3 regions of the Kocuria sp. CPCC 205235 genome follow, and region 2 is predicted to be linked to each of the others. Evidence: riboswitches for the same ligand, from Rfam matches in the RefSeq annotation. Region 2 holds a riboswitch; each other region holds the start of a gene.
The links. A riboswitch is a leader RNA that binds a small molecule or an ion and turns the genes downstream of it on or off. The one in region 2 is predicted to bind thiamine pyrophosphate.
Positions count from the first base shown of each region.

Region 1: linked by a shared signal. The riboswitch ahead of RF638_RS11810 (bifunctional hydroxymethylpyrimidine kinase/phosphomethylpyrimidine kinase) and the one ahead of thiO (glycine oxidase ThiO) in region 2 are both predicted to bind thiamine pyrophosphate.
Region 3: linked by a shared signal. The riboswitch ahead of RF638_RS00070 (ECF transporter S component) and the one ahead of thiO (glycine oxidase ThiO) in region 2 are both predicted to bind thiamine pyrophosphate.

Region 1 covers NZ_JAVKPR010000017.1:35,435-41,739, forward strand. Annotated here, with positions in the region: gene obgE (GTPase ObgE) at 1-1,586, opposite strand, end outside; gene rpmA (50S ribosomal protein L27) at 1,750-2,004, opposite strand; gene rplU (50S ribosomal protein L21) at 2,049-2,360, opposite strand; gene RF638_RS11810 (bifunctional hydroxymethylpyrimidine kinase/phosphomethylpyrimidine kinase) at 2,572-4,110, opposite strand; TPP riboswitch at 4,098-4,192, opposite strand; gene RF638_RS11815 (Rne/Rng family ribonuclease) at 4,272-6,305, opposite strand, start outside.
Region 2 covers NZ_JAVKPR010000007.1:2,396-8,700, forward strand. Annotated here, with positions in the region: partial or broken gene RF638_RS06755 (thiazole synthase) at 1-283, opposite strand, end outside; gene thiS (sulfur carrier protein ThiS) at 285-539, opposite strand; gene thiO (glycine oxidase ThiO) at 552-1,802, opposite strand; TPP riboswitch at 1,800-1,925, opposite strand; gene thiE (thiamine phosphate synthase) at 1,979-2,635, shown strand; gene RF638_RS06775 (thiol-disulfide oxidoreductase DCC family protein) at 2,636-3,055, opposite strand; gene RF638_RS06780 (PhzF family phenazine biosynthesis protein) at 3,052-3,906, opposite strand; gene RF638_RS06785 (alpha/beta hydrolase) at 3,899-4,810, opposite strand; tRNA gene RF638_RS06790 (tRNA-Pro) at 4,873-4,949, opposite strand; gene RF638_RS06795 (MFS transporter) at 5,093-6,305, shown strand, end outside.
Region 3 covers NZ_JAVKPR010000001.1:14,047-20,351, forward strand. Annotated here, with positions in the region: gene RF638_RS00065 (ABC transporter ATP-binding protein) at 1-1,507, opposite strand, end outside; gene RF638_RS00070 (ECF transporter S component) at 1,504-2,109, opposite strand; TPP riboswitch at 2,169-2,275, opposite strand; gene RF638_RS00075 (DUF4235 domain-containing protein) at 2,366-2,635, opposite strand; gene mnhG (monovalent cation/H(+) antiporter subunit G) at 2,730-3,095, opposite strand; gene RF638_RS00085 (monovalent cation/H+ antiporter complex subunit F) at 3,092-3,355, opposite strand; gene RF638_RS00090 (Na+/H+ antiporter subunit E) at 3,359-4,015, opposite strand; gene RF638_RS00095 (Na+/H+ antiporter subunit D) at 4,012-5,649, opposite strand; gene RF638_RS00100 (Na(+)/H(+) antiporter subunit C) at 5,646-6,236, opposite strand; gene RF638_RS00105 (Na+/H+ antiporter subunit A) at 6,233-6,305, opposite strand, start outside.

The sequences.
Region 1 (6,305 bases), on a different contig from region 2:
GGGAGATCCTTTCGACGCTGATCAGTTTGGCGGCTACGTGCCTGGTCCACGGACTCGGTCCAGACACCTGCCTTGCGTTCGGCTTCGAGCTCGGCGCGAGCCTCCGCCTTCGCGTCCATGCGGTCGTAGAACTGTTCGCGCTTCTCACGACGCGTGGGACGGTTCGTTTCGTCCAACCGCAAGTCCGTACCGCGCGGGCCGCCCAACAGCTCCGCGCCTCCCACCATGGTGGGTTCCCAATCGAAGACCACGCCATTGTCTTCAGGGCCAATCAACACTGCATCACCGGGACGGGCACCGGTACGGAACAGTTCGTCCTCGATACCCAGCTTGGCGAAACGGTCCGCGAGATACCCCACGGCTTCGTCATTGTTGAAATCTGTCTGCTGCACCCAACGTTCGGGCTTCTCACCGCGCACGTGCCACAGCGGCTCTCCGCCGCGATCATCGCGGGAGATGCTGAAGCCCTTGCGATGCTCTCCACGGCGGTTGCGCACCAGTTCGGGACGGACCACTCGGGTCTGCTCGTCGGCGTCCTCGGGTGCATTCTCCGTGCGGGACTCCGCCACGAGCTCCGCCATCGCGAAGCCCAATTGCCGCAAGCCCTCGTGGGAAGCCGTGGAGACCTCGAACACGCGGTAACCGCGCTTCTCGAGATCCGGGCGGATGAAGTCCGCGAGCTCACGGGCCTCCGGTACGTCGATCTTGTTCAGTACCACCATGCGGGGGCGCTCGGTCAACGGCACGGTGTCCTGGGCGTCGTCCTGAATGTCCTGGGCGTAGTGGGCCAGCTCGGCCTCCAACGCGTCCAGGTCCGTGAGCGGATCACGTCCGGGCTCCAGCGTGGCGCAGTCGATCACGTGCACGAGTGCCGCGCAGCGCTCCACATGGCGCAGGAATTCCAGTCCCAATCCCTTACCCTGGGAGGCTCCGGGAATCAGACCGGGAACGTCCGCCACGGTGAACCGCGTGTCACCGGCCTGCACCACACCCAAGTTGGGAACCAATGTGGTGAAGGGGTAGTCCGCGATCTTGGGACGGGCCGCGCTCATGGCGGCGATCAAACTCGACTTACCGGCGGAGGGGAAACCCACCAGCGCGATGTCCGCAATGGACTTCAGCTCGAGTTCGACCTCTTGCTCCGCACCGGGTGTACCCAGCAGAGCGAAGCCGGGAGCCTTGCGCTTCTGGGACGACAGTGCGGCGTTTCCCAGACCGCCGTGACCACCGCTGGCAATCACGTACTCTGTACCTTCGCCCAGCAGGTCCGACAGCACGTTCCCCTGCCGATCCTTCACCACCGTCCCATCGGGAACGGACAGAATCAAATCCTGCCCCTTGAATCCGTGGCGAAGATCACCCTTGCCGGGCTCACCATTGGGAGCCTTCTGGTGAGGTGAATGGTGGAAACCCAGCAGCGTGGTGGACTGGCCGTCCACGCGAAGAATCACGGAACCGCCATCTCCACCGTTGCCACCGTCAGGTCCACCGAGCGGCTTGAACTTCTCACGGCGAATGGACACGCAACCGTGACCGCCATTGCCGCCAGTAGCGTGCACGATGACTCGATCGACAAAACTGGCCACGGGGCTCCTTTAAAGTCCTCGGTGCCTACGCTGCCGTGAATGCACAGCGAACACCTCTAATTGTAAAGACTAAAGGGTGAGCGCGTATCGCGCCCACCCTTTAGTGGTCGCCGTCCACGGGATACCAGTGGAAAGCGGGTGGACCCTGGGGTCCGAAAGATAATTACTCGGCGATCTGGATGTTGACCACGCGACGACCGCGGCGGGTGCCGAACTCGACGGCACCGGCGGACAGGGCGAACAGGGTGTCGTCCTTGCCGCGGCCGACGTTCAGGCCCGGGTGGAAGTGGGTGCCGCGCTGGCGAACCAGGATCTCACCGGCGCTGACGGTCTGACCGCCGAAACGCTTCACGCCCAGGTACTGAGCGTTCGAGTCACGACCGTTGCGAGTGGAGCTCGCGCCCTTCTTATGTGCCATGGTGTGTGCCTACCTTCGTTTAAAAATTGACGGGACGGGGTGACTCAGGCGTCGATGCCGGTGACCTTGACGGTCGTCAGCTCGGCGCGGAAGCCCTGACGCTTCTTGTACCCGGTCTTGTTCTTGTACTTCATGATCGAGATCTTGGGACCGCGAAGGTCTTCAATGATCTCGGCAGTGACCTTGACGTTGGCCAGGGTCTTGGCATCGGAGGTGACCTTGTCCCCATCGACCAGCAGCAGTGCAGGAAGCTGAATGGTGCTGCCTGCCTCGCCGGCGACGCGGTCAAGGGTCACGAGGTCTCCAACGGAAACCTTCTCCTGGCGGCCGCCTGCGCGGACAATCGCGTACACCACTTGGGAACTCACTTCTCTCGACATCTATGGACTACGTGTAAGGACGGGAACACACCTGGAGGACCACGAATGTCGAGACATCACGTCGCGGCGGTCAGAACTGACCGCGCCTCGCGTGGCTTTCGCATCGAACAGGAGGTGAACCCGAATGTGCCGCCTGACGGGGTGGAATTAACGGACCACACGCACGTCGGTACCCGGCACCGAAAATCTAGACTACCCGATGCGTGGAAGCTACGGCAAACGGGCGCGCCTCGGCGCGTCGAACGGGCTCCGCGAAGAACCGCAGTTCCAGCTCGCACGCACGCATGAACGCGTCCCGCATGCGCTGCCGGGTCACAGGATCCGCGGCGCTGGCGGCACGATCCACGATATCGCGGGCGCGTTCGGTGGCCAGTTGGAAATCGGGGGCGTCGTAGGTGGCCAGCCAATCCCCGTACGGGTGCGGGTCCAGCCCGGCAACACGAGCCTTCTGGGTGAGCGCGCTCCCCACGGCCGCGTAGAGCCAGTAACACGGGAGTACTGCGGCAGCACCCACGGCGTAGGGCTCACTGCCCGTGGCCGCCAACAGGAAGTCCGTGTAGGTGCGGGTCACCTCGGAGGGCGGCAGGGGCTCGGCGTCACCCAGTCGAGCGCGGTGGAGGGCGGACTCCACGGTGACGACCTCGGCCGCTCCCCCGGCGAAGAATTCTCGTTCGGTCTCCGACGGCGCCGCGGCGGCCAACGCAGCCAGGGCCCGGGAGTACACGTCCAGGTACTGCATGTCCTGATCCATGTACCACTCGAACGTCTCGAACGGCAGCGAACCGTCCGCCAATTGGGTGATGAACTCCAACTCGTTGATGTCACCACGCACACCCGCGCAGTCGCGCCACAGGGAATCCGTGAAGCGTTCACAGGACTGGCTGTCCTGCAAGGTGGCCTGGACGTGATGGAAGTGGTGCACCGGACCGTTGCCGTGCCCCACGTGCAGGCTGTCCGCGTGTGCCAGCGCACCGCGCAGCCACGCGCGTGCCGTACGCACCGCCCCCGCCCAGCCCCCCGTGCGGGCCACCACCGTGGCAATGGCGGAGGACAGCGAACACCCGGTGCCATGAGTGTTGGAGGTCGCCACCCGAGGATCGTCGAACGTCACGACCGGCTCGGTGCGGCCCGGTTCGAGCAGCGCGTCGGGAGTTCGTGACCCGGGCAGGTGACCGCCCTTGACGAGCACACGTGCGCCGAACCTCTCGGCTACGAATCGTCCTTGTTCTAGCGCCTCACTCCACGTGGTTGCGGTGGGGGCATCGGCCAGCACCGCGAGCTCCAGGAGGTTGGGGGTGATCAGATCGGCCAGGGGCAACAATGACATGAGTGCCGTCTCGGCCTCAGCCCGCAGCAAGCGGCCGCCGGCGGTGGCCACCATCACGGGGTCCACCACGGTCACCGGAGGTTTCACGGCGGCCAACCAGTCGCGGACGGTGTCGATCACCTCGACCGATCCGAGCATGCCCACCTTGACGGCATCCAGGGTGACGTCGGAGCTGACGGCCTCAAGCTGGGATCGCAGGATGTGCACGGGCGGGGTGTGGATGTCGATCACGCCGGTGGTGTTCTGGGCGACCACCGCGGTGATCACGTTCATGCCGTAACCGCCCATCGCGGCAATGGATTTCAGATCCGCGGCCTGGCCGGCACCACCGGTCGGATCCGTCCCGGCAATCGAGAGCACGCGGGGCACGGTCAAAGAATCAGAATGCGCAGTAGTCACGACATTCCCTTCGCTAGTACGAGCTAGATCAGGTTCAACGGGTGTCATCTCAGCCGCTCGTGCGGCACCCCGTGTCAGTGATACACATCATGCCACAGGGCCGCGGGTTCTCATCCCCCGCGGCCCTGTGGCATGTCATATCCCGGAGCTGGTGCCCGGTGTCAGTCCTTGGAACCGCCGGTCATCTTCATGTTCGCGGCCTTCACGCCCACGCCCACCACGGTGGGTTGCGAGGAGGACTTGGGCGCGTCCTGCTTGGACGCGTCGGCGGTGAACCGCTTCACGGTGCCCGTGGAGCTGACCGGCTCGTGCTTCTGCACGCTCGCCGTTCCCGGTGCGGCCGTGGGTGCGGAAGCACGGCGCGAACGACGCCGCGTGGCCGGCTTGGTCTCCGTGGTGGCGGCGGGTGCCGCGCCCTGACGTGACGCCGCCTGCTTCGGAGCAGAAGCCCCCGCTGACTGTCCTGACGAAGACTGTGCAGGCGCACCGGACTTCTGCTCTGAGCCGGACTGCTTGGAGGAGTCTGCAGTCTCAGCGGATTCCGCCGTGGACTGCTCGCTCCCCTGTCGGGATTCATGCGTAGCTCCGCGCTGGGCACGGCGGGAACGGCTCCGGCGATTACCTCGCGTGGGCTGTTCCTGGGAAGAGTCCTGCGCGGGCGCTTCCGTGAACGCTGCCGTCAACGAGTCCAGCGTCAGCGACTGCTGACCGCTCTCCGGCTGGTCCTCCGGGGAACCACCGCCGTGCGGCAGCTCGATGACCTCACCGTGAATGGTCAGGCTCGAGGACTGGTTCTCGCCCTTGTCCTCCGAACCCCGGTCACGATCCTGGCCGTCCGAATCCGAGGCATCCTTCGACTGCGAATCGTTGCCCTGGCTGTCCTGGCCCGACTGAGCGCGGCCGCGGCTGCGCTTGCCGCGACGCTTCTTGCGGCGACGATCGCCGTCCTGATCACCGTGGTCCTGGGAACCAGACTGATCCTTGCCCTGATCCGGCGTCTGTTCCTTACCACCGGAGCGTTCGCCGGACTGGTCGCCGCCCTGGTGACCCGAGGCGGCGTCGTCGTCGTGCTGGGAAGCTGCAGCGATACTGGCCAGCGCGTTGCGTGCGGCTTCCGCGCGGGCCTTGGACTCCTGGTCGTTGCCCTCGTTGCCGTTGTCCGATCCGTTGTTGCCGCCGTTACCGGAGTTCTTGGGCTTGTCCTGCTGGTTGCTCTGCTGGCCACCCTGGTGCTGCTGCTTGTGCTTGGAGCGCTTGCGCTCGTTGCGGTTATTACGGTGATCCGGGGCGGAATCCCCCGCGCGACCCTTGAGCGGGTGGTCGTGCACGATCGCACCGCGGCCGGCGCACGCCTCGCAGGGCTCCGAGAAGACCTCGAGTAGGCCGGTGCCCATGCGCTTACGCGTCATCTGCACGAGACCCAAGGAGGTCACCTCGGCGACCTGATGCTTGGTGCGGTCTCGGCCCAGGCACTCGACCAGGCGACGCAGCACGAGTTCGCGGTTGGACTCGAGCACCATGTCGATGAAGTCGACCACGATGATGCCGCCGATATCGCGCAACCGCAGCTGGCGGACGATCTCCTCGGCAGCTTCCAGGTTGTTCTTGGTGACCGTCTCCTCCAGGTTGCCGCCGGAGCCGGTGAACTTACCGGTGTTGACGTCCACCACGGTCATGGCCTCGGTGCGGTCGATCACCAGGGAACCGCCGGAGGGCAGATAGACCTTGCGGTCCAGGGCCTTCTGGATCTGCTCCTCCACGCGGAAGGATTCGAACAGGTCCGTATCCTCGGTCCATTGCTGCAGGCGGTCCAACAGGTCCGGGGCCACGTAGGTCACGTAGGCCTCGATGTTGTCCCAGGCCTGCTCGCCCTGGACGACCATGGCGGTGAAGTCCTCGTTGAAGACGTCGCGCACGGTCTTGATGGTCAGATCCGGCTCCGCGTAGAGCATCTCCGGGGCCAGGGTCTTGGTGGACCCTGCCTTCTCCTGAATTTGTTCCCACTGCGAGCGCAACCGGTTGATGTCGTTGGTGAGTTCCTCTTCGGACGCGCCTTCCGCTGCGGTGCGCACGATCACGCCCGCACCCTCGGGTAAGCGGTCCTTCAGAATCTTCTTGAGGCGCTGTCGCTCCACGTCCGGGAGCTTGCGGGAAATACCGGTCATGGAACCACCCGGCACGTACACGAGGTAGCG
Region 2 (6,305 bases):
AGAGGCTGTCCCGGGGTGTCGACGTCGCTGCGTCACCAACCGAAGAGGCGGTCCCGTTACGAGGTGCTTCAGCACCACCGCTGCGACCAGCGTCGGAACCCAGGCCAGCGCCGGAACCCAGGCCCGACCCGGGCGAGTAACGCCGCACCGCCACCGTGGTCAGCTCCGTCCCCGATGCCAGGAGCGCGCGCTCCAACATCGCCAGGTCGGTGAGGCCGCCGGTACCCATGATGAGCCGCGAACCGAGCGTCACGCCGTCGATGGTCAAGTCGTCGGTGGTCATTTCAGCCTCCCTGCACGGCGGTGACGATCTCCACGGTTTGGTTCGCCTCGAGCAGTGTGTCGGACCACCGCGAACGAGGAACCACGGCGTGATCCAGGGCCACAGCAATGCCCAGTGGCCTGCCGTCAGCCGCGCGGCCCGCGGCGGTGATGTCACGGCCGGTCAGATCCGCAACGGCATCGGCCACGGACAGGCCCTCGGTGAGAGGAACCGGATGTCCGTTGACCTGGATGGTGTCCTGAGGAGCGGTATTCATGTTGTTCACCTGTTACATCTCGGGGTGCGCGGGAGAATGCCGCGCGGGGTCGGTCGAGGTCAAGAAGTCGGAGTCGTGCTCGTGGCTGACGGCCGGGTCCGCGACACCGGTCGCCAGTTCTGCGGCCAACCGGGCGGCCACGGGAGTCAACAGAATTCCGTGCCGGAAATGACCGGTGCTGATCACCAGGCCGGTCACGGAGCACAACCCCATGTACGGCAGATCGTCCGGAGTCCCCGGGCGAGCGCGGGCCAGCATCTCCAGCACATCGCAGTCGTCCACAGCGGGCAGGATGGCGCGTGCGTCCCGCAACAGTTGGTGCACGCCACCGGCCAGTACGGACGCTCGCCCGTCTTCGCGACTCGTGGCGCCCAGCACCAACGTCCGGTCGGCTCGGGGCACCAGGTACACGGCCCGCCCGTGGACATGCCCGCGAACCGTGCGTGTGATCAAGTGTTCCTCCCCGGGCAGGAGCAGCGAATCGGGCACGCTCAGCCGCAGAATGTCGCCGTACACAGGGCGCAGCCGCAGGGTCAGGCCCGCGGGTAGCTGTCCGGTATCGCTGGTGTTCAGTCCAGTGGCCAGCACGACGACGTCGCTCTCGACCGTCTCGCCTCCCTCCAGGAGCACTCCGGTCACCTGGGGTTCGGTACCGCGGGTTGAGAGAACTCGTTCGACCTTCGCGTGGAACCAACGCGCGGGGCCGGGGTCTGTGGCACCGTTCAGCGTGTCAATGGCCGGTGCGTCCAGGGCTTGGATCAGGGATGCGGCGAGCAGTCGGGGGTCCACCTGATGGTCCGTGGGAACCCTGATGGCACCCGCGACATGCGGTGCGAGAGCGGGCTCTAGTTTCCGGGCCTGACGAGCTGTGATGTTCTCGACCTGCATGCCCGCGGCGCGCTGGTGGGCTGCGAGGTCCTGCAAGGCGTGTGCATCGGCGGAGTCGACTCCCAACACCAGGGTCTCTTCGGTGCGGTAGCCGGTGGGGAGCCCGGAGGCCGCGGAGACCCGCTCGATGAATGCCGGATACTCCACGGCGGAGGCAGCCATGAGGGGGTACAGGCTTTCCTGGCCGTACTGGGTTTCGGCGATCGGGGCGAGCATGCCCGCGGCAGCGTGGGTGGCTCCCGAGGCGGGACGGGGGTCTGCGAGCGTGACTGCTACGCCGCGGCGTCGTAATTCGAAAGCGGTCGCCAGACCAATCAAGCCGGCGCCCGCGACCACTGCGTGCCGTGGCGCACTGTGGTGCTGGACGGGTGGCATGGGTGCCACAACACTCCCTCCGGCGGCATGATCCGCATCAGGTTTCCGGTCGGCGGCTCACGCCCTCTCAGCCCGCTGCGGTGGTTGCCGGGGCAACAGTCGCGGACTCCCGTGGAACTACCGGTCATGTGACCGGTACCTCTCAGTGTAACCGTGACCCGTGGCACCATGGCCACATGAGTGAGCAACAGAGTCAGGGAACCCGTAGGCGTGATGCGTTCGCGAATGCCAAGTTGTACGTGTGTGTCACGGCGCGAAAAGAGCGCGGTGACCTGCGGGAATTCCTGCATGCCGCGTACGAGGGCGGCGTGGACATCATCCAGCTGCGTGACAAGAAACTCGAAGCCGCGGCAGAGATCGAGGCCATCGAGGTGCTCGGCGAGGTTGCACGGGAACACGGCAAGCTGTTCGCGGTCAATGATCGGGCAGACGTAGCGATGCTCACCGGTGCGGATGTTTTCCACGTGGGGCAGGGCGATCTCACCACCCCGCAGGCGCGCCAGTTGCTGGGCGATGACGTGATCATCGGCCGCTCGTGCCTGTCTCGTGAGCAAGTGGACGGAGCGATTGCGGACGAGGGCCTGGACTACTTCTGCACCGGACCCGTGTGGGAAACGCCCACCAAACCCGGACGTGCCGCCGTGGGGCTGGAACTGCCGAAGTATGCCGCGGAGCACGCGGGAGACAAGCCGTTCTTCGCCATCGGCGGGATTGACGCCGAGCGGTTGCCGTCCGTGCTCGAGACCGGCGCGTCACGGATCGTGGTGGTTCGGGCGGTCACGGATGCCACCGACCCGGAAGCTGCCGCTCGCGAGCTGCGGAAATTCTTGTAATTACGTAGTTCTGGGCTCGCAGTTTTCCGGGTGACATTCGCACCACGGCGTGACACCGGGGAACTTTCCGCGGTGATCCGCGACCCATTGGTACACGCGATCCTGGGCCGTTCGTACTGGTGGGATGCGGTAGAGCTTGCCAAAAATGCGGGTGCCGAGGGCGGTGTCCAGAGTCTCGGCTACGGCCGCTGCGCCGGCCGATGGTGTCCCGCCGACCACGGCCCAGACCGCAGTGTGAGCTTGTGATTCGGTGAGACCGAAGCGCTCCAGCACGTCAGGTTCCTGATACGCGTGGGTGCTGATGCGACGGTGCCGGTCGAGTCTGTGCACCCACCCCACGGCGCGGGTGCAGAAGCCGCAGCGGCCGTCGAAAATCAGGTCCAGGTGCGCCTCGGTCGGTGTGACTTGTCGGTCGGTCACAGAAGCACCGACCCACTGATGCACGTGGTGCAGTGCCCACCCACCCAGACATTCTCAGCGGCATCCGACGTGACGGTCACGCGCCCGCGGCGCCCCATGGCCGTGCCTTGCTGGGCAAAGTACGACGACGCCGCCTGGCCGGTTCGCATGAGCCACTGCGCCAGGCTCGCGTTGAGACTTCCCGTGACGGGGTCTTCGTAGCCGCCGGTGCCGGTCACGAACGCGCGGACCTCGAACTGCTGCGGGCTGCTCTCCGGATAGGGGCCCACCACGCCGATCTTGTAATTCCCCAGCGCCGGGTAATCCGGTTCGATGGCCAGGACATCGTCTGCGGAGGGCAGCAAGACAGCTGCCCACCCCGGCCCGTTGTCGACCCACTGATGGGCCACGATCTCCTCGTCATCCAGACCCAGTCCCGCAGTGACCTGCTCCAGCATGGCGGGATCGAAGTTTCCCGAGCGCGAGGTGGGCGGGGCGGCAAAGGTCAGAGCGCCGTCGTCGGTGGGGCGGACCTCGACCAGGCCCGCGGTGCATTCCTGAACAATGACGTCGCGGGAGCGAGGGGTATTACCCGCCTCGAGCCACGCGTGGGCCGAGCCGAGCGTGGGGTGACCCGCGAAGGGGAGTTCACCGCCGGGAGTCCAGATGCGTAGCCGGTAATCGGCGTCTGGCGAGGTGGGCGGCAGGACGAACGTGGTTTCGGACAGGTGGGTCCACCGCGCGAAGCGGGCCATGTCCTGGTCGCCGAGGTCCGTGCCGTCGAGGACGACCGCCACCGGATTGCCCATGTAGGGCTCACGGGAGAAGACATCGACCTGGGCGAACGGGCGCTGGCGCTGCTGATCAGTCATGGGTCGATTCCATCACATGCTTGACTGCGCGCATCATCTGTTCGAAACCCGGTTCCTCCACCGGAAAGTGTCCGGCGTTCTCCAGCAGCCGCCACGACTTCTGGGCACCAATGCGTTCGAAGAACGGGCGGCTGATCTCCAGCGGGGTCCAACGGTCGTCACCGGGGTGGAGGAGTAGCACGGGCGTGTCCGTGAAGTCCTCAGGTTCGATCAGGGGCGCAGATTCCATGTAGCTGCGTATCCAGCCCAGAGGCACACGGCCACCGCCGCCGCGCCGGTCTCTGACGACCTCACGTACCAGTCCCGGATCGTTGGAGATGTGCCGGATGTCCGCGATCCAACGGATCGGCACGCGCAGGTTGGCAGGTGGCCCTTGCACCAACTTCAAAAATGGCCCGGTGAGTCGTGCCAGCAAGGGATGCCACGTCAACCGCGCCCGCACACGGGGATCACGCGGATCCAGAAGGCACGTGACGATCAGACGAGCGGCGAGACCTGTGGCCGCGGCGGCGTCGTAAGCCAAAAGCCCACCCATGCTGGCACCCAGGATGATCAGGGGGCGCTCGTCTTCCTCCGCGCGAAGCAGGTCGATCAGGAGTTCGCGCCAATCGTCGTAGCGGATGCGCTCCGGGCGATCGGTAACGGTCATGCCGTAGCCGGGGAGGTCCGGCACCGTGACATGGGCCCCGAGCGAGGCGAAGTGCGCGGCGTACGGCCAGAAGGCATCGCTGTTCCCGCCGGCGCCGTGAACCAGGAGGATGCGTACCGGCGCGTCCGGGGCACCCACGCGGTCCAGGTGGACCTGGGAGTCACGCCAATGCCAGGTGTCGTGGGAACGGCGGATGTCCTGGCCGTTCACGGCCGGAACATGCTTCTCGTAGCGGCGGTCATGCGGAGTGGTCACTGCAGCCTTCCGATATGAAAAAATCCCCTTGCCGTCACGGATCGTGATGACAAGGGGATCGTTGGTCGGGATGACAGGATTTGAACCTGCGACCTCGTCGTCCCGAACGACGCGCGCTACCAAGCTGCGCCACATCCCGAAATTTGCAGGCGTGCCCGCAAACAACTGCTCCAGTTTAGCGGCAGGGGAGCGTGAATGTGAAATCCAGTGGCGGACTCGAACGTGCCGGCTGTCCACGACTTACTGACCACAGTGTCGGGAATCACAGGTAAGGTCCCCTATATGAATGCGCGGCCCGCCTCCGGTGACAACAACTCCCCGTCGAAGAGCAGCCCCATCACTTCTCGCACCTGGATCCGCGTGGGACTCGCAATGTTCGCGGTGGGTTTCGGAACTAACCTCTTCGCGCCGATGCTCGAGGTCTACCGAGATCAGGACGGCATTTCGGAAGCCTCCGTAACCGCGATGTTCGGCATCTACGCGGCGGGACTGGTGCCCGCGCTCCTGATCTTCGGCCCCGTGTCCGACCACTACGGCCGCCGCGCCGTGGTGCGACCGGCACTGATTCTCGTGGCGGTGGCATCAGGAATCCTCGCGGCCGGCAGCCAAGCGCCCGAGTGGGTGCTGTACGTGGGCCGGTGGATCATGGGTTTTGGTGTGGGCATGGCCATGTCCTCGGGCTCGGCGTGGATCAAACAGCTGTCCGTGGACCGCCCGACCGCCGGCCCGCGTCGCGCGACCATCGTCCTCTCGGCGGGCTTCGGCGGCGGACCACTGATCGCCGGCCAGTTCGCGGAGTTCCTGCCCGGTCCGCAGATCACGCCCTATCTCTTGCACATCGCCCTGGTCATCGTGACCATCCCGCTCGTCTGGGGCGTTCCCGAAACGCAGTTCCCCGCGGAGGGGCGCGTCAAACGGCCACCGCTCGTTCCGCGCATCGCACTGACGGGTCGGTTCTTCTGGGCGGTCGCCGCGTGGGCCCCGTGGGTCTTCGGCACGGCCACGGTCGCGTTCACGAGCATCCCCGGTTTCGTCACGGACAACGTTGAGTACCCGGTCGCCTACCTCGGCCTGATCTCCGGCGTGGGCATGTTCTCGGGTGTCTTCATCCAACCGGTCGCCGCGAAACTCGCCACGTACGGCTGGTTGCCACTCTCGGTCGTGGGCCTTGGCGCCGCGAGTGTCGGCCTGGTGCTGGGCGCCGTCGCGATCGAGGTGGACAGCGCACTGTTGGTGATTCCGGCCGCGATCATCCTGGGCTGCAGCTACGGCATCATGATGGTTTCCGGTCTGCGCGAGGTGGAGATCATTGCCGAACCCCACGAATTGGGTGCGCTCATCGGCGTCTTCTACACCCTCACCTACACCGGATTCGCGGTGCCGTTCGTGCTTGCCGTTCTGGGTCCCTTTGTGGGCGATCTCTTCGGCATCGGCCCGGTCCGTGGCTTCATCGCATGCCTGGCCTTCGGCGTGGTCGTGTGCCTCGTCTCGACCG
Region 3 (6,305 bases), on a different contig from region 2:
CCACCACGGCGGTGCCGCGTTCCAGCTCTTCGACCAACATGTCGACCAGCTCGCGCCAGGTCTGGGCGTCCTGACCGAACGTGGGTTCGTCCAGGATGAGCACGTCGGGGGCGGAGGCCAGCACGGTGGCCACGGAGAGTCGCCGCTTTTGACCGCCGGAGAGCGTGAACGGATTGGCATCGGCAATGCCCCCGAGTCCCAGCCTGGCCAGGAGGAACTCGATTCGTTCCTCGTCCACACCCGGTCCCGCACCGCGGCGAGCTGCCTGGTGCGGGCCGTACTCCAGTTCCGCCCGCACGGTTGAGCACAGGAACTGGTGCTCGGGGTGTTGGAACACGCTGCCGATGCGGGTGATGAGTTCGGTCCCCTCCCACAGTGAGGGGTCCGCGGGCGCGTCCCCGGCGAGGGCCTTGGTGGCGTGAACGGTTCCCGCGCACGGCAACAATAGTCCCGCAAGGGTCAGTGCCAACGTGGACTTGCCCGCACCGTTCTCGCCCGTGATGGCCAGGGCCTGGCCTGCGCGCACGCTCAGGTCGATGTCCGCGGCCGCGGGAATCACATTCTTGTTGCGGTATATATCGGCCTGGGTGGGGGTTCCCTTGGCCCAGGCCTTCCGCTCCCGACGACGCCGCCGCGCCACCGTTCGCGAGCTCGGTTGCGTTCGACTCACGGCCAGTCCACGCGCCTCAAGCAGCGGGGTCGCCTGCTCATCGCGAGCCGGTGGTGCCATGGTGCGCGGTGTCCAGTTCGGAACCCACGTGCCTTGGCGTTGCAATAGCTCGCGGGCGTCTCCGAGGACTTCGCGCGTGGGGCCGTCGAAGGCCACCCGTCCATCGTCATTGAGCACGATCACGCGGTCCACCACGGACTCCCAGAGGCCGACCCGGTGTTCGACCACGATCATCGTGGTGCCGGATTGCGCCACGGCGCGTTCCACGGCGTCACGCAGTTCCGCTGCACCCTGCTCGTCCACGCTGGCCGTGGGTTCGTCCAGCAGCAACAGTTGCGGGCGCATGGCCATGGTTCCGGCCAGCGCCAGCCGTTGCTTCTGCCCACCGGACAGCTCGGTCGTGGAGTGATCCAGCGGGAGATCCAACCCGACCTCGGCAAGAGCGGCGCCCACGCGGGCCCAGATCTGCTCGCGAGGTACGGCGAGATTCTCGAGGCCGAAAGCGACGTCGTCACCCACCCGCGCGAGAATAACCTGCGTCTCCGGGTCCTGGTGCATGAAGCCCACCGCCCCGCGAGCGTCACGCGGATCCACACCGTTGACGGTGAGTTCCCCCGATCGGGATTCCCCGTCCGGGTCCTGCTCGACCCCGGCCATCGCGTGCAGCAACGTTGACTTACCGGCCCCGGACGGGCCCAGGAGCAGCACTCGCTCGCCGGGTCGGATGTGCGCGCTGACCGAATTCAGGGACGGCTGTTCGCGTCCCGGGTAGTGCCACCCGAACTCCGTGAGCACCACCTCCGCCCCGCGCTGATCCACGGCCACGTGCGACGTCATCGCCGCGCTGCGCCCGACGCCAGGCCGTTGAGCACTCCCGTCTTCTGCAGCGCACGGGTGACCAACCACATCAGAACACCGGCGATGATCGCACCGGACAACGTGGTCAGAGATGCGTAGACCACCTGCTGGTCCAGGGCCCATTCGAAGTTGTACATGATGTTCTCGCTGACGCCCATGAACAGCCCCGCCATCGCGCCACCGGCGGCCGCAACGGCCAAACCGAACTTTCGGTAACGGGTCAACAAGAACACGATCTCCACCGCAGCACCCTGCACCAGGCCGGAGATCACCACGGTCCATCCGAAGTGCGTGCCCAAGAATCCTTCGAGAACGGCCGCAAGCAGCTCACAGAAAACCGCGGCTCCGGGCTTGCGAATGATCAAGGCACCCAGAGTTCCGGCGATGAGCCAACCGCCGCCGATCAGCCCGGTGGCCGGCGGATAAGCCACCGCAGCGGTGGTTGCCACGGGGTACAGCAGGTTCGCCCACGCCCAGAAGACCACGGCGCACACGGCGGCCAACACCGCAGCCACCACGATGTCCACCACGCGCCACGACTTCTGAGGCGTACGGGTTGTCCCGGTCTTGACCTGTGTCATGTTTCATCCTCCTGATGAGTACAGGAGGGGAAAGAACCGCACACGGAACGTGCACGGGCCCTTTGAGATACTCGACTCCCTATCGCCGGAATGACCCGGATCAGGTTCGAGGGTCTGCGCTGGTGCGCACTCTCAGCGCCGCTCGGGCGCTCCCCTGTCGTTAGTAACTCATCCTAGACCAGAACGCCAGATCACAAAAAGCGGCGGGGAGACGTTCGATGAACGCACCCCCGCCGCTTCCGACAGTTCAAAGACCTCAGATCTCGGTCTGCGACGTATTGTCCTGGTCGTTATCCGCGTTGATCTTGGCCATGGCGCGCTGTACGCCCACCCTGACCAGGGTGGTCACCAAACCGGTGAGGAGAGCCCACACGATGATGTCGCGCCAGGCCTCGTCCGGATCCGGGTTCTTAGCCGGGGGCTCGTTGCCGGTGACCTTCTTCCACCCCGCGGTCAGAACCTTCGTGGCCACTGCGGTTCCGCCCAGCGATGCCGCGGTGCTGGCCAAATCAATTGCTTTGCTCATCGAACGCTCCTCTTCATGGTTCACAGTTCTTCACCAAGCATACGAACCACTTGGCGGTTCCACGACAACTTCGGCCCCTGCCGGGCCGAAATTTTTAATCCTCGCGCCGGGTGCTCGCGTAATCCACGACGTCCTTCAGGTCGTCCTGGGTGAGGTTCTCCTCGTGCAGGTGCTTGGACCGGTAGGCGGACCGCCCCACCATGTGGGCAGAGACGGGAACGGTCAGCAGCATGAACAACCAGGCCAGGATCAGCAACGGGATCATGGTGGGGTCCCGCCCCTCGATGGCCACCGCGGTCAACAACAACAGCAGGCCGAACACCTGGGGCTTGGTACCCGCGTGCATCCGGGACAGCAGGTCAGGGAAACGCACCAGACCAACGGCTGCCGCCAGAGACATCAGACAACCCACCACCATGCACACCGCGGCCACGATATCCAGAATGAGTTCGAACGTCATGATTTCCCCGTTCCCACGTTGCGGGCCACGGTCACGGATCCCAAGAACCCGATGAGCGAGACAATGACCAACAGGAAAATGTTGTTCATGTGGTGGTTGTAGACCATCTCGATGGCCAAGGCGGCACCCACGATGGCCAGCAATACGTCGCTGGCAATGACTCGATCCAGCAGGGAGGGCCCCTTGGCCAGGCGGTATATGGCCCCGGCCGCAGCCAGTACCAGGAAGACCCCGCAGATCCATACTGCTATCTCGAACACGGCTTACTCCTCTCCCCGATCAGCCCGCTCAGCTGCCCCGCCTGCGCGGTGCATCTGAGTGGATGGCGAATGAATCATGCCGGTCGTGGTCGTGTCATCGCCCTTGGACTCGTGCTTCAGTTCCTTCAGCTGTTCCTTGGTGCCCATGATGCGGATCCAGGCGGCTTCGATCCTGAGTGCGGACTTGCGGAAGATCTCTGCCTGTTCTTCGTTCGATACGTCCAGAACGTGGAAGTACAGAATGCCCGACGCACGGTCCACCTCGATGACCAGGGAGCCCGGGATCAGGGCCATGGTGTGGCCCACCGCGGTCATCAGCAGGTCGTTGTTCTGTCGCAACTTCACACCCACCACGGCGTTGTGCACCTTGGGTCCTTGAATCAGGGCCAGCGTGAAGACGTGGAAACTAGCCTTGGCCACCTGCCAGATGAACGTTGCCACGAACACCGCGAAGTGGAGCACGTTGAAACGGCCGGACAGTGTGATGGGAGGCAAAGTGAGCGCGCGGGTCACGATCAGCGCAAGGATCAACCCGAACACCAGGTTTCCCAGACTCCAATCGCCCCACAGGGCACCCCACACCACGACCAACCACAACAGCAGCGGGATATCGGCGCGGAACGTGCTCTGGGAACGCTTCAGGGTGGGGGAAGTACTCACTGCGCCTCCTCGCTCACGCCACCCTGGCCCACCGGGGCGAAGACGGCATCGATGTAGCGGTCCGGGTTGATCAGGTTCTGCGAAGCGTTATCCGCCAGATCGAAGAGCGGCCCGGCGAAGACGGTCAACGCAACACCCACGATCACCAGCGCCGTGGTTGCGCCCACCATGAAGCTCGGCATGAGCACCACGGCGCCACGACCGGCAAAGGTGCTGGACTGGTCGCGGGATGCGGGCCCGGAGGTCCGCGGTCGCTTGCCGTCCACGGTGGTGGAGCGCAGCACGGGGTCCGGATACTCGGCGTCGTCCACGCTGCGCAGGAACACACGAATCCACACGCGAATCAGCGCGAGCAGGGTCAGCAGCGACACGAACACGCTGACACCCACCAGCAGGTAATCCAGGCCGGTTCCGCGGGCAACGCCCGCTTCCAGGAGCCCCACCTTGCCCAGGAAGCCGGAGAACGGCGGAATGCCACCCAGGTTCAGGGCCGGGATCATGTACAGAATGCCGAGCAACGGTGAGATCTTGAGCATGCCCGCGAGGCGATCCACGTTGGTGGAGCCGCCACGCCGTTCGATCAGGCCAGCAACCAGGAACAGGCTGGTCTGGATCACGATGTGGTGGGCAATGTAATAGACCACTGCCGCCAACGCGGCCTCGGTCCCCACTGCGATGCCGAAGATCATGTACCCGATGTGACTGATCAGCGTGAACGAGAGCATACGTTTGATGTCGATCTGGGCCAGCGCACCCAGGATGCCCACCAGCATGGTGAGCAGGGCGACCCACATGAGTAGGTCGTTGATCTGTGTTCCGGGGAACAACAGGGTCTCGGTACGGATGATCGAGTAGACGCCCACCTTGGTCAACAGGCCCGCGAACACGGCGGTCACCGGTGCGGAGGCGGTCGGGTAGGAGTCGGGCAGCCAGAACGACAGCGGGAAGATTGCGGCCTTCACGCCGAACGCGATGAGCAGCATCAGGTGCAGCTGCATCTGGGTGCCCTGCGGCAGGTCCGCCAACTTCATGGACAGATCGGCCATGTTCACCGTGCCTGTGGCGCCGTAGATCATGCCGATCGAAATCAGGAACAGCACGGAGGAGATCACCGAGACCACCACGTAGGTGACGCCGGCACGGATGCGCTGCACGGTTCCGCCCATGGTCAGTAGCACGTAGGAGGCGGTCAGCAGGATCTCGAAACCCACGTACAAGTTGAACAGGTCTCCGGCGAGGAACGCGTTGGAGACACCGGCCACCAGGATCAAGAAGGTGGGGTAGAAGATCGAGATGGGGCCCTCGTCGTCGCCGTCGGCGACGCCCTCGCCCGCCGCGTAGATCAACACCGCCAAGGAAACGACCACGGAGACCACGAGCATCAGGGCGGACAGCTGGTCGACGACCATCACGATGCCGAAGGGTGCGGCCCAATCACCCAGGTGGATGGCCTGCGGGCCCTGGTTCCACACGGTGATCATGATCATCACGTTCAACGCCAGAGTCACGCTCATGGCACCGATCGTCACGAAGCGCTGCAACCGGTTCCGGTGCACGATCAACATGTTCATCGCGGCGCCCAGGAAGGGGATCACCACGGCCAGCGGAGCTAGCTGCGCGAAGTCATAGTTCATGATCGACCCTCCTCTCCGGTGTCCTCGGGTCCGTGACCCTCATGGCGATGGCCCTCTGCGTGTTCGACGTAGTCCGGTGATGAAGGGGCAGCCAGGTGCTGTGCTCGGTGATGTCCGGGGGACTCAGTGGCTTCCTCTTCGTTGTGACGTGGCCGTACGGGCGGAGTGTCCGAGTCGGTGAACTCGGAGGAGTCCTGGGGCATGGCGTCGTCGTCCTCGGCGTCGTAGGCGGACTGCTGTGCCACGCGACGGTCTTCAAGGTCGTCCTGGATCTCGTCGCGGCGGGCCAGGGTCCAGGAGCGGTAGATCATGCTCAGGATGAACGCCGTGGTGGCCAGCGAAATCACGATCGCGGTCAGGATCAACGCCTGCGGTAGGGGATCCGAGTACTCGGATCCGTCAAGATCCTTGTTGTAGAGCGGAGCGAATCCGGGGGCGCCACCCGCGTGCAGGATCAGTAGGTTGGTGGCGTTGGTCAAGAGCATGATGCCCAGCAACACGCGGGTCATGGAGCGTTCCAGGAGCAAGTACACGCCCACGGAGTACATCACGCCCATGACCACGAGCAATGTCAGGTTGACAGTCATCCCTGCACCTCCGTGGGGTTGCCACCCGTGGCCGAGGCTCCGGGTCCGTTGGACGTGGTTGCGGAAGCG